2 regions of the Clostridium senegalense genome follow, and region 2 is predicted to be linked to the other one. Evidence: a T-box and tRNA genes for the amino acid it is inferred to sense, from the RefSeq annotation. Region 2 holds a T-box; the other holds one or more tRNA genes.
The links. A T-box is a leader RNA that pairs with one kind of tRNA and senses whether it is charged. The one in region 2 lies ahead of trpS (tryptophan--tRNA ligase), so its partner is inferred to be a tRNA-Trp.
Positions count from the first base shown of each region.

Region 1: it has a tRNA-Trp gene. The T-box ahead of trpS (tryptophan--tRNA ligase) is inferred to sense a tRNA for this amino acid. The anticodon was not compared.

Region 1 covers NZ_JAHLNC010000007.1:17,711-26,721, reverse strand. Annotated here, with positions in the region: tRNA gene KQI36_RS12215 (tRNA-Trp) at 29-104, shown strand; gene KQI36_RS12210 (hypothetical protein) at 239-853, shown strand; gene KQI36_RS12205 (alpha/beta hydrolase) at 943-1,863, opposite strand; gene KQI36_RS12200 (GNAT family N-acetyltransferase) at 2,312-2,920, shown strand; gene KQI36_RS12195 (AI-2E family transporter) at 3,177-4,376, opposite strand; tRNA gene KQI36_RS12190 (tRNA-Trp) at 4,651-4,726, shown strand; gene KQI36_RS12185 (ABC transporter ATP-binding protein) at 5,396-6,478, shown strand; gene KQI36_RS12180 (ABC transporter permease) at 6,478-7,374, shown strand; gene KQI36_RS12175 (extracellular solute-binding protein) at 7,376-9,011, shown strand, end outside.
Region 2 covers NZ_JAHLNC010000002.1:204,660-213,670, reverse strand. Annotated here, with positions in the region: gene KQI36_RS06210 (GH36-type glycosyl hydrolase domain-containing protein) at 1-5,237, shown strand, start outside; gene KQI36_RS06205 (hypothetical protein) at 5,353-5,871, opposite strand; gene KQI36_RS06200 (hypothetical protein) at 6,037-6,252, opposite strand; T-box leader at 6,392-6,624, shown strand; gene trpS (tryptophan--tRNA ligase) at 6,716-7,714, shown strand; gene KQI36_RS06190 (GGDEF domain-containing protein) at 8,069-8,827, shown strand; gene KQI36_RS06185 (polysaccharide deacetylase family protein) at 8,817-9,011, shown strand, end outside.

The sequences.
Region 1 (9,011 bases), on a different contig from region 2:
AATATTATGCTAAAATATTTATTGTTATAGGGGTATAGCTCAATTGGTAGAGTAGCGGTCTCCAAAACCGTTGGTTCCGGGTTCAAGTCCTCGTGCCCCTGCCATTAAATCAGTAGCAAAGCTACTGATTTTTTTTATGCAAAAAATAAATAGATTTTAAATATAAGGAAATACTAAAAATAATAATATATAATTTGAAATTAAACATTGTATCACTAGTAAAAGGTGGTGTATTTCCGTGAATATTATTACTAAATGGGATTATTTAAAGAAAAGACATAGCCCACAACGAAAAAATATAAAATATTTAAAAAAATTATATAAGAAAAATAGTAAGTCAGATGAATTTATAATAAATTTAGTGTTATATAAATATGAAGACATATTTAATATTTATGATAATAGGCCATATCATAATAAAAAACTTAACAACGAAGTAAAAGATTTTTTGCAGCAAAGTTTTAGGGATATACCAAATCTATTTGATATAGAGTTAAGAATAACAATTTTAGATGAGAATAAAAGTGAAACAATGGAAAAAAATATAATTAGAGCAATAAAAAATACATATAATTTTGACTCAAAATATTTATTGCGAAATTTTAATAGAATGAGAATAAAAGTTATGATATACATTTTAATCGCAATAGCACTTTTAGGTGCAGGTTATATATTTGAAGAAACATCTTTGAAAAGAGTTTTAGTTGAAAGTGTAAGTATCGGTGGATGGGTATTTTTATGGGAGGCAATTCATATAGTTTTTATGGATAGATATGATTTACTATATGAATTAAATAATACAATGCGTTCAGCAGATAGTAACATAATATTTAACTATAGTAATAAAAATTAAAATACTAAAATATTATTTAGTGGGTGGTATAAATAACTATTAAAACTTTATACCACCCACTTTGGTGTGTAAATACTGAAATTATAATTCTATAATATATCATTTAAAAATTTTAGTACATCCAAATGAATATCATCTTTATTTAGTTCGTTTAAAAGCTCATGTCTTGCACCAGGATATAAAATCATATCTACAGAATTTATCCCATGTTTTATTAAACTCTTTTGTAATTTTTCAACACCTTTCCCCATAAGTCCAACAGGATCATCACTTCCACCTATAAGTAATATAGGTAAAGATTTAGGAATCATAGATAAATTCTCATTTTTATGATTACATTTTAATCCCTTTAATAAATAATAAAAATAAGAGTTTGAATGTATCGCTCCACATAAAGGGTCATCTATATATTTATCAACCTCTTCTTTATTTCTAGTAAGCCAATCAAAATTTGTTCTTATAGGTTTAAATTTATTATTAAAATTACCAAAACTTAATTTATCCATAAATTTAGCAGGGGTTTTCTCACCATGTTTTTTCATTTGATATTTAGCTAATTTTTCAGCAAAAGAAAATAATAGTTTTTGATTCCCATTACTTCCACACAAGATTAAACCATTTAATTCTTTTCCGAAAATCTCAGAATACCTAAGAGATAAAAAAGAACCCATACTATGGCCAAAAAGAAATATAGGAAGATTAGGATTTTCTTTTTTTATTAAATTAGTTACATCTTTTAAATTATCTACCATTAAGTGAAAAGCATCGCCTTTTCCCATATAACCTAAATCATTAGGACTAGTTTTACCATGACCACGATGGTCATTTGCGTAAACAATAAATCCATTATCATTTAAAAATTTAGCAAAATTATTATATCTAAGTCCATGTTCTGCCATACCATGAGAAATTTGAACTATTCCTTTAGGAGAAGAAACATCACAGTCCCATTTATAAATATGAATATCTTTATCTTTTTTATCCTTTATAAAAAATGTACTTAAAGTCATAATATCAATCCCTTCTATAGTTTTAATACTAATAAATTTTATGATTGATTATATTGGAATAACTCAATTATCTCAATAGATAGATATATATACAACTAGTTAATTAAATTTATATATTGATAAAATTTTTAAGTGTATAAATTAAAATTATAACGTGCACACTATATAATGTATGAAAATATATTAATTTTAATAATCGTAGGTAAAAAAAGTATATTAAAACTAATTATATAGTATAAAACTACACATAATATAATAAAGTTTACAAAAAGTTAGTTTAAAAAATCAGAAAATTTGATATAATATAAATATAGAAAAAATTATACAAAATTTATGATGTAAGCGTTTTTTGTAGTACATAAATAAAGTTTATAACATATAATACATAAAGTTTACCGCTGATTAGAATACAAAATTAATCATTTAGTATAGGCGAGGGGGAAGTGTTATGCCTGACAATTTGATAGACTATAAGGACTTTAGAGAAAGGTGTTTTTCAATATTTCCAACTATGGAAACTGAAAGATTTCTATTACTAAAATGTGATAAGGCCTATGAAAAAGATTATGAGAGTTTATTATCAGATGATGAAGTTATGAAATACTCAGGAACTGAAATTTTTGATTTAAAAAAACAAGTAAAATTATATTTAGAGCATTTAATAAATGATTATAACAATAAAAAAGGTATACATTGGGTAATCATTGATAAAGTTCATTATAAATTTATAGGAGAAATAGGAATATATAATTTAGATTTGTATTCTAATAGATGTGAAATAGGATATACCATATTAAAAAAATACTGGAGAAACAAGGTAGCTACTGAATGTATAAAGAGGGTTTTAAAATTTGCATTTAAAGAATTATATATGCATAAAGTTGTAGCAATCATAGATATTAACAATGATCCATCTATTAAATTAGTAGAATCATTAGGCTTTAAAGAAGAAGGAATGCTTAAGGAACATTATTATAACTACAAAGAAAAAAGTTATATAAACGTTGAACTTTGGGCTATGATAAGAAAAGAAGAACTTTATAGCAAAGTAATGTAATAAAAAGAGATTTAAAAATAATTTATGTTATTTTTGAATCTCTTTTTTATTAGTATAAACGGCAAAGAAAATTTAATTTCTACAGGTATAGGTTTATGCATTGTAAAAGAAATTTCCAATAAGTTAAATCATAGGGTTTCTATACAATGACATTATAAAAAGTACGCAGAAGTTACTATAGAGTTTATAAAATAAAGTTTTATGGCTATACAAAAATAACAGATTAAAATAGATATTTTAATCTGTTATTTTTAAATTAATTACTAGAATTATCATCTTTTCTATTTGAAGAAGATTTAATACCAGAATTCTTTTTAACTTTTATATGACTAATATCAACTTTATAATTATTAATGGCATCAACTAACTTAGGGTTTTTATTTGTATATTTATTTAAATAGCGTTCATAATAAATTTTTAAAGCTCCAGCTATAGGAATAGCTATAAGCATACCTATCATTCCATAGAGCTTTCCACCAACACTAAGTGCAAGTAAACAAGCTACAGGGTTTATGCCAATACTATTAGATGACATTTTAGGTCCAAGCCAATTTCCATCAATTTGTTGTAACACAAACAGCCAAATTAAAACTATTAAAGCTGTCATCGGATTGAAGAATATGTTTAGTACTACACCAAACACTATGCCGACAAAAGGTCCAAAGTAAGGTATCATGTTAGTTATACCAAATACTACCGAAATTAAAACTATATATTGAGATTTTATAAATATAAGGCCTATAAAACAAGCTATTCCAACTATAGTAGATTCTACTGCTCTGACCCATAAATAAGTACCTAACATATAATTTACAGCGTGGAAAAATTCTAAAAGTTTTTTTCCTAATCTTTCTCTAAAAATTATAAACAACCATTTTCTTGAAGACTTAACAAAGGTTTCTTTATAAAATAAATAATAAACAGCTATAATTAATGCAAATATCCAATTAACTATGGATAAAGTAACAGTTACTAATGATGCTAAAGCTGTATTAAAGAAAGTTGTAGACCAATTACCAAGGTTTTCTAATATATTAATTTTATTTGCAATTTCCATTGTGAGTTCACTATTTATAACATTATTAAACCATTTTTCTGAAACTCTAACCATCTCAGGTATAGAGTTAATAAGAGTTGTAATATTAGAAACTATTCCTGGAATTAAGTAAATTGCACAAAGTACTAAAACAAGTGTTACAAGAATCAAAGTAGAGAGTAAACTTAGCCCTCGTGATAAATTAAGTTTATTCTCAAAGACTTTCATTATAGGATTAAGCACATAAGCAATTATTGCAGCCAATATAAATGGCCAAAGTATACCTAACAATAAATCATATAAGTTAAACAATATATAATAATTATCTATAATTTTAACGCCTATGTACGCACATAAAATAAGCAATAATATATAAAGATTAGCATTAAATTTTTCTTTTAAATCTTTAAATCTGTTCAAAATCAACCCACCTTTAAATTTTTTGAATATTAAAAACTTTAATTATAATTAAAGTTGAAAGTATAAGAAATATTAATCTGAATTAAATATATATCTATTTAAAACTATTTTGTATGCAAAACTTAATATTTATACCAATTTATATTTAAATTTATATTTCTTATCTAAAACTATAATAATACAAAAGAGAGTTTTATTCTATATAAAAATAAATTTACTTAATATTGACATAATCTATACAAAATGTTAATATAACAAATGTGCTAATTAATATAGGGGTATAGCTCAATTGGTAGAGTAGCGGTCTCCAAAACCGTTGGTTCCGGGTTCAAGTCCTCGTGCCCCTGCCATAAAAATCAGTAGTTTTTACTACTGATTTTTTTTATGTAAAAAAAATATAACAAAAAGAAAATAAATGTAGAATTTTATTTTCGCTTTTGCTATAATCAAAAGTAATGATTTTTATTAATATTTAATGGCATTTAAATGTTATATGGTTTATTTAAATTCTACGTACAGATTTAGACATAGAATTTAAATTGTAGACTAAAAAGAGTCAGATAAAACAATATTTATTTTAAAAATCAAAAATGTCTTAAAACTAAATATATTACATATGCTATATATAACTAAGACTATGGATTTTAAATAAATTTAAGTTTAAATTTTACAAGTAAATTTTAATTTTACAAGTAAGTTTTATTTTTTATAATAGGTATATTTACTAATATGGAAAAATTGTTGCAAAACAATAAACCAATTATTAAAAATAGATACGAGAAGGGGTTAATTATGTTAGGTTAACACTTTAGAATTTATTCTAAATTTATAAATTAGTTCATAATCAATTTATATTAGCTAATGCTGAATAAGTTATGAGTACTAATATCCCCTGCAATAAAAATGCAAGGGATTTTTATTTTGTTAAGAATTAGGTATATTAAGGGAAAAATGTTATTTCCGGTATATTCCTTAAAAAATATATAAATGAAAAATATTAGAAAGCAGGGGTGATTTTCTTGATTGATGTAATGGTTCAATTAAAAGGAATAAGCAAAGGATTTTTAGAAAGCGATTTTTTGGCAGTAGATAATATCTCCTTAGATATAAGAAAGGGTGAATTTCTAACTGTTCTAGGACCTAGTGGCTGTGGCAAAACTACTACACTAAGAATGATAGCAGGATTTGAAAATCCTACAAATGGTGAGATTTTTATAGACGGAGAGGAAATTTCAAAAGTACCACCATATAAGAGATGTGTAAATACAGTTTTTCAAAGTTATGCACTATTTCCACATATGAACATTTATGAAAATATAGCATTTGGACTAAGGGTTAAAAATGTAAAAGATAGTGAAGTAAAAGAAAAAGTGCATGAAATGCTGAAAATGGTTCAACTTGAAGGCTTTGAAAAAAGGATGCCTAGCGAACTTTCAGGAGGTCAAAAACAAAGGGTTGCAATAGCAAGAGCGGTAATAAATAATCCGAAAGTATTACTTTTAGATGAACCTTTAGGAGCTTTAGATTTAAAGTTGAGAAAACAAATGCAGCTTGAATTAAAACAGCTTCAAAGAAAACTTGGAATAACATTTATATATGTTACTCATGACCAAGAAGAGGCACTAACAATGTCAGATAGGATAGTAGTAATGAACAATGGGGTTATAGAACATGTGGGAACACCTTCAGAAATTTATGAAAAACCTAGAACAAAATTTGTGGCAAACTTCATTGGTGAAACGAATTTATTTGAGGGAACTGTGTTAGAAAGAGGAGAAGAATTATATCTTGTAGATAACAAATTTGGAGAAGATATTCTCATAGGACACACTGAGAATTCTATTACTGAGGAAATTTGTTTAGCTATTAGACCAGAAAGGATAAAACTTTCTAACAATATAGATAATGGAATGGTCGGAATAAAAGTAAAAGTAAAAGAAAGAATTTATAATGGTTCTGTAATAAAAACTGTTGTTACAACTGAAAATGGAACAGAGTTTATTGTAGCAGAGCCTATAAGTCAAGTTTATTCATTAGAAGAGCAGAATAAACCACATATATTTGCTATATGGAATCCTAAACATGCAGTGGTGGTTCAATAATGTTAAAGAAAACAAAGGAAGTTAATAAGCTTCACAAAAATAGAAATAAACTAAAATCACTATTAGCTACAGTAGGACCCGTAACTTTGTGGTTAGTGACTTTTTTTGTTGTGCCACTTACAATTGTATTTTTGTTCAGTTTTCTATCAAGAGGTGAATACGGAGAAGTTCAATTACCTTTAACAATAGAAAATTATAAAAGACTGTTATCGCCAATATATTTACAAATACTTTGGAAAACAGTTTTAATAGGGATTTTAACAACTGTTGGATGTTTAATTATAGGGTATCCATTTGCATATTTCATTGGAAGAGCGAAAAAAAAGTATAGGTCTATATTATTACTTTTAGTAATATTACCATTTTGGACAAATTCATTAGTTCGTACTTATGCATGGATAATACTTTTAAGGACAGAAGGAGTAATAAATACATTATTACTGAAGATTGGAATGATATCATCACCAATCCAAATGTTATATACTGACGGAGCTGTACTTTTAGGTATGGTGTATATTATGTTACCTTTTATGATACTTCCTATATATACATCAATTGAAAAATTAGATATGAGTTATATAGAAGCAGCTAGTGATTTAGGAGCATCACCAGTTAAAACTTTTAAAGATGTAACATTACCGCTTACAAAACCAGGAATAATAGCTGGATGTATGCTAGTGTTTATACCAACTTTAGGATATTTCTTTATTTCTGACTTGATGGGTGGAAGTAAAACAATGTTAATATCTAATTTAATAAAAAATCAGTTTTTAACATCTAGAGATTGGCCTTTTGGGGCAGCTATAGCAGTAATATTAATATTACTTATGTTAATAGCAATAGGACTATATTTTAAAGCAACAAAAGGTAAAAATGCCTCTAAGGAGGTTTTATAAAATGAAAAACAAAATAGGTATAATATCAAAAATATACACTACATTAATATATATGTTCTTATACTTACCAATTGTAGTACTTATAGTATTTTCTTTTAATAGCTCAAAATTAAATGCTACATGGACAGGTTTTACACTAGACTGGTATAAGAAGTTAATTACAAATGATCAGATATTAATGGCACTAAAGAACAGTTTAATAATAGGATTCATAAGTACTTTTTTTGCTGTTATAATAGGGACTTTAGCTGCTATTGGAATGTATAGATATAAGTTTAAGGGCAAAAAGGCTATAGAGGGACTTTTATATGTGCCTGTAGTTATTCCTGAAATAGTAATGGGAATATCAATGCTTGTATTTTTCTCTATGTTAAATTTAGAGGCAGGGTTAACAACACTAATATTATCTCATATAACATTTTGTATCGGATACGTAGTAGTTGTTGTAAGAGCAAGATTAGAAGGATTTGATAATTCTATAGAAGAAGCAGCATTAGACTTAGGTGCTACGCCTTGGCAAACATTAACTAAAGTAACTTTGCCTATAATATCACCAGGAATAATAGCAGGAGGATTACTTGCATTTACACTTTCTTTAGATGATGTAATAATAAGTTTCTTTGCAGCAGGTCCTGAAAGTAATACATTACCATTAAAAATATTTTCTATGGTTAAATTTGGTGTAACACCAGAAATAAATGCACTATCTACTGTAATGATGGTATTTACATTAACTATAGTTATAGTTGCTGAAGGTATTAGAAGAAATGTATTAAAGAATAAAAAAATAAAAAAAGTTATAACATTTATTGCTATAGTACTAGTAATTTTTGGAGCTGGTTTTACAATATTTTCAGGTAAAACAGCTACGCCAAAAGAAACTTTAAACATATTTACCTGGTCAGAATTTTTGCCTGAGTCTGTAGTAGAAGAGTTTGAAAGAGAATATAATGTAAACGTAAATTACATGACATTTTCATCAAATGAAGAAATGCTTGCAAAGCTTATGGGTGGAAATGTTCCATACGATTTAATAATAACAAGTGATTATGCAATTGAGGTTATGATAAAACAAAATTTAGTACAAGAATTAGACAAAAGTAATATACCTAATATGTCTAATATAGATAACAATGTATTAAATTTAGATTTTGATCCAGGAAATAAATATAGTTTTCCATATATGTGGGGTGGAAATTATATAGTTGTGGATAGAAGCAAAATAGATAAAGATATTACATCTTTTGAAGATATGTGGGATTCACAGTTTAAAAATTCTATGGTAGTTTTAGATGATCCAAGGGTTATGATAGGAGTGGCACTTCAAAAAAATGGCTACTCTATAAACACTAAAAATCCAAAAGAATTAGAAAAGGCGAAACAAGACTTAGTAAAATTAATGCCAAATATAAAGGCTTTTGATAGTGAATCACCAAAAACACTATTAATAAATGGAGAAGCATCAATAGGATATGTTTGGGGAACAGAAGCATATCTTGCTAAGTTAGAAAATCCTAATTTAGAAACAATACTTACAAAAGAAGGTGTTGTTCCACAATATGATAATTTTGTAGTTCCTAAAACAGCAAAAAATAAAGCATTGGCTGAAAAGTTTATAAATTATATATACGATCCAC
Region 2 (9,011 bases):
ATACACCTATCATGGAAAAAATAATTTTAGGGTTAAAAGATATTTTAAATTTAACTATAGAGGAAATAAAAGATATAGAATGTAATCATTACTTTTATTTTATGGTTAAAGATAATTTAAATAATAGGTGTAAAGATTTATTGACATTTAAAACTATGATTTCTAATATAATTTGCAATACAGAAGAACTTTTAAGTGAACATGAAGGTAGCAATGAAGAAGGAAAGTTCTACTGGTGCAATAAATTAATAAACCATTGTAAAATGCAACTTAAATATATAAATGAAGTATTTCCATTTATAAAAGAATTAGAATTGTATGACAATATGACCATAGCAAATCTTACGACAAGGTTTGTGAATTCTCCCATAACTGCTTATAAGGATATAGTTGGGGAAGCCTTAAAAGAAGTATCAAGTAAAGAAGGCATAGATATACTATTAAAAACCAATTTTAGTGTTGATAAAATAATATCTAGAATCAATTGTTTAAATGAAAAAATAATAACAATGTGTGAAGATATGGATTTCTCATTTTTATATGATAGTAAAAGAGGGTTATTATCTATTGGATTTGATTTAGAAAAAGAAAGTTTAACTAACAATTATTATGATCTTTTAGCTTCAGAAGCAAGAAGTGCATATTTTATAGCTATTTGTAAAAGAGATATACCAGTGGAAAGCTGGTTTAGTCTTGGAAGATTATTAGGTGGAAAAAGTAATAATAAAGGATTGATGTCATGGTCAGGAACAATGTTTGAGTATTTTATGCCAAGATTAATAATGAAAAATTATGAAAATACGCTTATAGACGAAAGTTATAAATATGCTCTTAAAAATCAAATTGATTATGGTAAAAAACTAAGACTACCCTTTGGAATATCAGAAAGTGCATATTATGAATTTGACAAAGATCTAAACTATCAGTATAAAGCTTTTGGTGTACCCAAAATAGCATTGAAAAATTATAACGATAAAGAAATTGTAATAGCACCTTATGCAACTATATTATCATTAATGGAAAATAAAAAATGTGCAATAGAAAATTTAAATATTCTTATAGAAAATGATGTATATGGAAAATATGGTTTATATGAAGCTGTAGACTACACAAAGAATAGGGCTGAAACTGAGAATGGTAATGGGAAAATAGTGAAAAGTTATATGATACATCATTTAGGTATGTCTATTATGGCTATAGACAATGTATTAAATGAAAATATATTACAAAAATATTTTCATGAAAATCCTATTATTAAAGCTAATGAATTATTGCTTCAAGAGAAAAGAAGTAAAAAAATCATCTATGATAATAAGTATAATGTAGGTAATATTGATATTTTAAATAGTAGTAGTCATATAGAAAAAATACCACCAAGAACGGTAAAAAATATATTAGAAGATCCAATAAAATTTAGTATTATGTCAAATAAAAATTATTCTTTAGTTATGTCAAACACTGGCTTTGGATACTCTAAGTTTGACGAAATTTTAGTAAATAGATATAGAAACACTATGCCAGAAAATAGTAGTGGAGTTTTCTTTTATTTAAAAGAAATAAAAAGAGATAGATATGTTTCAACAACTTATGAACCAGTTAGAGAAGATTATGAAAGATATAGTGCTTGTTTTTATTTAGATAGAGCAGAATTTTTTAGAAATGATGAAGATAAGCTAGTAAAGACAACTGTTTTTATTCATAAAGATGAAAATATGGAAGTAAGAGCTGTGAAAATTTACAATAAGGGTAATGAAAAGAAAGTATTGGAATTAACTAGTTATTGTGAAATTGTACTTCAAAGTTATGAAGGTGATTTGTCACATCCTGCCTTTGGTAATTTATTTATTAAAACAAATTATTATGAAGATGATGAGATTGTTGTGGCGAATAGAAGAGTTAGAAATAAAAAAGAAAAGAGCCCTTATGTAGCTCAATGTTTAATTGGGGATAGTGAAAATATAGGTGCTTTAGAATTTGAAACTTCAAGGGAGAAGTTTATAGGAAGATGTAGAAATAAAAAAGAACCAATAGCGTTAATAGATAATGAAAAGTTAAGTAGCTCAGTTGGGGCAGTTTTAGATCCTATAATTTCATTAAGAAGAAGATTTGAAATAAGTAGTAAGGAAACTATAGAATTCTATTTTATAAGTGCTGTAAGTTTTGATAAAACTAAATGTGTGGATTTAATAAAAAAATATAAAGATATTAATAAGATTAAAAGTTTACCAATTCTATGCAAAGAACATATTCAACAACAACTTTTAAATTTAAATATCACAACTTTACAAGCAAACTTATATCAAGATTTTTTAACTGATATATTATTACCGCAAGAAGATAATAAAGACAAATTTCAAAACATAGTAAAACCACAAGGCAAAAAAGCAGATTTATGGAAATATGGAATTTCAGGCGATATTCCTATAATAGTTGTAGAAATATATAAAGAATCACATTTATATTTGTTAAGACAGATAATTGATTGTCATAAGTATCTTACTACAAATAAATTAAAAATAGATTTGGTTATAATCAATAGAGAGTGTAGCTCCTATGAGATGCCTATAATGGAAACTATAAATAATATAATAGTAAAAAATGAAATTGAATATTTAAAAGATAAAGATGGAGGAATTCATATAATATCCAATATATCGGATGAAGACTTTAATGTAATAAAATTTATTTCTGCATTGCATTTTGATGGAAGTAATGGTGATGTTTTTGAACAAATTAAGCATAATAAATTTAAAAAAGACCTTAAACCTCAAGTATTATTAAAAATTATAAGCGAAAAAAAATATGAAAAATCTAAACGATTTAATTTAGTTAGAAATAAAGTGGTAAAAGACCTAGAATTTTTTAATGGATATGGCGGATTTTCTGATAATGGAAAAAGCTATACAATCGTCATTAAAAATAGTAATCCTACTCCAATGCCATGGATAAATGTTATAGCTAATAAAGATTTTGGGTTCATAATATCAGAAGTTGGTTCTAGCTATACATGGTATAAAAACAGTAGAGAAAATAAATTAACATCATGGAATAATGATTCTGTAATAGACCAATCAGCAGAAAATATTTATTTATGTGATAATGATGAGATTTGGAACATTACTAGACCAACTTATGAAGATAAAGATGATGAAGTTATTGTTAAACACGGAATGGGATTTTCAAAATTTGTAAAAGAAAATAGAGGTATATATACTGAATCTACATTTTTTGTGCCGCAGGATAAAAATATAAAAATAATAAAAATTAAATTGTGTAATACAACTAATAAGAAAAGAAACTTTAAGTTGGGATATTATGGTGAATTAGTTTTAGGTGATGTAAGGGATAAAACATATAGAACTATAGTAACAAATATAAATAATATAGATGGATACATTACAGCAGATAATTTTTACAATGAGAATTTTAAGGAGACCAAATGTTATCTTGCGTTTAGTGAAAAAAACACTATTTTAACAGGTCATAGGGATAACTTTTTGGGATATAATGGTGACATTAAAGAACCTGATGGACTTAGAAATATTACATTGGAAAGTTCTTGTGGAAAAGGATTAAATCCATGTTTAGCAGGAGTTACTTCTATTGAATTAAATGAATTTGAAGAAAAATTTATAACAATAATTTTAGGGGCAGAAGAAAATATATTAGATATAGAAAAGCAAATAAAATATTTTAGAAAGTTAGAAAATGTAGATATTGAATTAGAAAAGTCTCAAAAATATTGGAGTGATAAATTAGAGCTAATACAAGTTAAAACAGAAGATAGAAGTTTAGACATAATGGTAAATGGGTGGCTTTTATATCAAAGTTTAAGTTGTAGAATTTGGGCTAGAACTGCATTTTATCAATGTGGAGGTGCTTTTGGGTTTAGAGATCAGCTACAAGATGTTATGTCAATTATATATTTCGATAAGTCTATTACTAAAAATCAAATACTTTATTCAGCTTCATATCAGTTTGAAGAAGGAGATGTTATGCACTGGTGGCACCCGTACAGTGAATGTGGTATAAGAACTAAGTTTAGTGATGATTTGTTGTGGCTACCATATGTAGTTTGTGATTATATAGAAAGAACTGGAGATATTTCTATTTTAGATGATGAAGTAAGGTATATAAAAGGAGAACCTTTAAAAGATGATATAGATGAATTTTATGGGAAAGTAAAAAAATCTCATAGAAAAGAAACTATATATGAGCATTGTATAAAAGCCATAGAAAAATCATTGAAATTTGGAATACATGATTTGCCTTTAATAGGAAGTGGTGATTGGAATGATGGAATGAGCACCATTGGAAATAAAGGTAAGGGGGAAAGTGTTTGGCTTGCATGGTTCATATATTCGGTACTAGATAATTTTAAATATTTATGCAAAGAAAAAGGTGATTTAAATCTATATGAAAAATATACTGGTGCTATGGAAAAACTTAAAGTGGCTGTAGAAAAAAACGGATGGGATGGAAATTGGTATAAGAGAGCATATTTTGATGACGGGACTCCATTAGGTTCTAGTGAAAATGATGAATGTAGAATTGATTCAATAAGTCAATCTTGGAGTGTAATATCTAAATGTGCAGATATATCAAGAGCAAAGAAAGCTATGAGTAACTTATACAGATACTTAATAAACAAACAAGAAGGCATAATAATGCTTTTAACTCCATCTTTTGATAAATCAAACTTAGAACCAGGCTATATAAAAGGTTATATTCCAGGAGTTAGAGAAAATGGTGGGCAGTATACTCATGGTGCTATTTGGACTATACTAGCATATGCTATTTTAAATGAAGGAGAAAAGGCTGTAGAACTTTTCAATATGATAAATCCAATAAATCACAGCAAAGATTTTAGTACTGCTAATAAATATAAAGTTGAGCCATATGTAATGTGTGCAGATGTGTACTCTTCATTTCCTCATAATGGAAGAGGCGGGTGGAGTTATTATACAGGAAGTGCTTCATGGATGTATAAAGTAGCCATAGAGGCAATACTGGGATTTAAACTTAAAGATGGGAAAGGATTTACTATAGAACCTTTAAAAAACATACCTTTTAAAAAATATACGATAACTCATAAAACAGATAAAAGCACATATATAATAAATGTGGAGTACGGTAAAGAAAATGAAATTTACTTAGACGGGAATTTAATAAAAAGTAATTTTATAAAATATGAGAATGGTGAACATAGCTTAATTTATAGAATTAAAAACCAATAAAAAGAATATGTAAAGAATTAATTAAATGAAGGTGTATTTCAAAGTAAAATTTTATTTTGATAATACATCTTCATTTTTGTACTATAAATATTATGATAAAAAATAGAAATAAGAGCTATACTAATTTAGATGTTAGGTTACTAGAACCAATACTAGGTATGGAAATATTAGGACAAATATTAATTTTAGGTTTCTGTTTATTGTTATTTAAAGAAATAGAACCTTTGATTATATAGGATTCTTTAGTACCAGTATCACTAAAAATTACATGCACTTTTATAAAGTAATCATAATTATTACTTTTTCCTACTTTAGTTATTTTAATTATATCGCATTCACTATCAAAGCCCATATCAACAGCTAATTTTACGTATTTATTTTGAAGTTTTTTAGAAGTGAGTTTATCATATGAAGTTTTGGTCATATAAGGTTTGACTCTTGATAAAAATGAGTCTTTAGGATATATGGAATTATGTTGTAATACAATGGGAATTTCATCATTTTTAAAAGAATATATACTGTTTAGAAAGTCTTCAATGACCAGCTGCTCTTTAGTAGGAGTAGGAGTAGATCCAAAAAGAAAAATAGTGGAAAAAATATATAATATAACTATAAAAAATTTGAAATTTTTCAAGTTACCACTCCTTAGCCTTTTAATAATCATTATATCAACTGTGGAGTAATTATTTTCAATAAGATATAAAAATTTACATTATTAACATGAAGTTAATTTTTAAAGTAAATAAAAATATCTTAAAATAAGTGTAGAACTTATTTTAAGATATTAAAAAAGTATATACTAATCTTCTTTATCTTCAGTAGTAGGTATATCTTCTCCACGATTATAAGTATAATCAAATTCCGCATTAGATATGTTATTTGCTACAATAGGATCGGTAACATTGTCTGGAAGTTCTATATAATCTTTTTTTGAAAAACATTTAGTTTTATTAAGTGGTGCATCCAAATGGTTTCTTAAGTTAGGTGCATAATTTGTTTTTTTATCTTTAGTCATATAATCAACTCCTTATTTATATAAAAATGAAATAATTTATTAGTGGTTTATAATTATTTTGGCTATAAATTAAAAAAAAATACTAAATTAATAAAAAACATTGACCAAAACAATTATCAGGAGTATACTATTATAAAATCATAAATCTATGAAGAGAAGTAAGTAAACTTAAAAACAAATTTAAAGAGAGTGATAGATGGTGGAATTATCACAATTATGATTAAGTTGAATGGGTCTCTGAGAGCAAAGGCGAAATATGTAGTAGTCTTTGACGTGTCCTCACGTTATAGAGGTAGGATATTATATGTATCTGAGAGTAGAGTAGCCTTTAAAGCTAAAATTAGGTGGTACCGCGTTATTGACGCCCTATAGATTAATTCTATAGGGTTTTTATTTTTTATTTGAAATAAAAAATTATATGTAATAAGAATTAATTTTAAAATATATATTGGAGGTATTGATTATGGAAGAAAAAAGAAAAGTTATATTTAGTGGAATTAAACCATCAGGAGATTTAACATTAGGAAACTATTTAGGAGCTATAAAAAATTGGGTTAAACTTCAAGAAGAATATGAATGTTATTTTTGTGTAGTAGATTTACATGCTATTACAGTTCAACAACAGCCAGCAGATCTTAGAAAAAGAACTTTAGAAATTTTAGCTATTTATATAGCATCAGGAATTATGCCAGAGAAAAACACTATGTTTATACAATCACATGTACCAGCACACAGTGAATGTTCATGGCTTTTAACTTGTAATAGCTATATGGGTGAACTTTCAAGAATGACTCAGTATAAAGATAAAGCAAAGAAAAGTGGAGATAGTATAGGCGCAGGTTTATTTAATTATCCAGTGTTAATGGCAGCAGATATACTTTTATATCAAAGTGATGTAGTACCTGTTGGAATAGACCAAGTACAACACTTAGAACTTGCAAGAGATATTGGAGAGAGATTTAATAAAACCTATAGTCCAACATTTAAAATTCCAGAAGCATATGTTCCAAAAGCAGGTGCTAAAATAATGGATTTACAAAATCCAGAAAAGAAAATGTCAAAATCAGAAGAAAATCCAAATTGCTATATATTAATAATGGACCCACCAGATGTAATTAGAAAGAAAATTTCAAGAGCAGTTACAGATAGTATCGGTGAGGTAAGATATAGTGATGAGCAACCAGGTGTTAAAAATTTAATGACAATATTAGGTGCTATAAAGAATATGACTATGGAAGAAATAGAAGAAAAATATAAAGGTCAAGGATATGCACAATTTAAAAAGGATGTAGGGGAAGCTATAGTAGAAGAATTAGAACCAGTTCAAACTAAAGTAAAAGAGTTATTAGAAAATAAAAAAGAACTTGAAGAAATTTATACAAAAGGTGCGGAAAAAGCAAGATATATAGCTAATAAAACCCTTTCAAAAATGAAAAGAAAAATAGGATTCATTCAAATGTAAAAAAACAGCTTTAAAGCTGTTTTTTTATTTTAAAATATCATATTTAAAATCTTTATATTATAGTGTTTAAAATTTTTTAATGAGTAATTATAAAAATAACATTCAATATTATGAATTAATGATTACTAACAAGCAAATAATAGACAAAGAAAACAAAGAAAGGAGGAAGTTAGTCAAAACTATTAATATTTTATAAAAAATGGATAAATTAAAGGAGTAAAAAAGAAAAATTATAAGTATTTATAGGCCTTTGACAACGACTATATAGTGAATGATAAATCGGTAAATTTAGATATATATTTTACTATTTTTATAGTAGAAATTTTTATTATTTTTAGTTTTTTATATTTTTATATGGATAGAAATAGTGTAATAGATTTTATTATGCTTGGATCCATGTCTTTAATTATTATTATTTCATATTTAAAAGGTACTATTTGGGGAATGTTGAGTAGTGCTTTTGTTATATTTATTTATGCTACATATTTTATATACACTAATGTAACTTTATCCCAAACTATAGAATTAAATGTTTATTTGTGGTTATTTTTCATACCTATAATTTCTTTTACCATAGGAAAAATATCTTACAACATAAATGAGTTACAGTGTTTGGAAAAGGAATTAAAAGAAGATGTTAATGAGTTGATAACTATAGATAAAGAAACAGGGTTAGGGAATAACAGAGGCTTTTATAATGATTTAGAAAGAGAAATAATTAGGTCACAAAAATATAATAGACCTTTTGTATTAATGATTATTAAGATAATGTACTATGATGAACTTTTAAGCTACTTTGGAAAAGAAAAAATTAAAAAATTATTTAATATGGTAAGTAAATCTATAGTAAAATCATCAAGGACGGAAGATATGAAGTACATGTTAAACAAAAACACTTTTGCTGTATTATTAATTGAAACCAATCTTAAAGAATCTAATGTGATTAGTGAAGAGATAAGAAAAAATATAGAAAATTTAAATTTCAAATCTAAATATAAAGATAAAGATATAAATTTGGAAATCAAAATTTCAACAGTAGAATATAAAGATGATATAAAAAATGCCTTTGAACTTAAAGAAATGGCTGATAAGGAATTAGAATATGATGTTTAAAAAATATATATTAATTTTATTAGCATTTTTTATAACTACTTGTTCTTTGGGAGTAAATACAAAAGCAAAAGAAGATTGTTTAAATGTACTAATCGTTTATGATACAAAAGTAGAATTTAGTTATAATAGAAATATTTTAAATTCTATTTCAGAATTAATGGGTGCTTTTAATACAAAGGTTGAA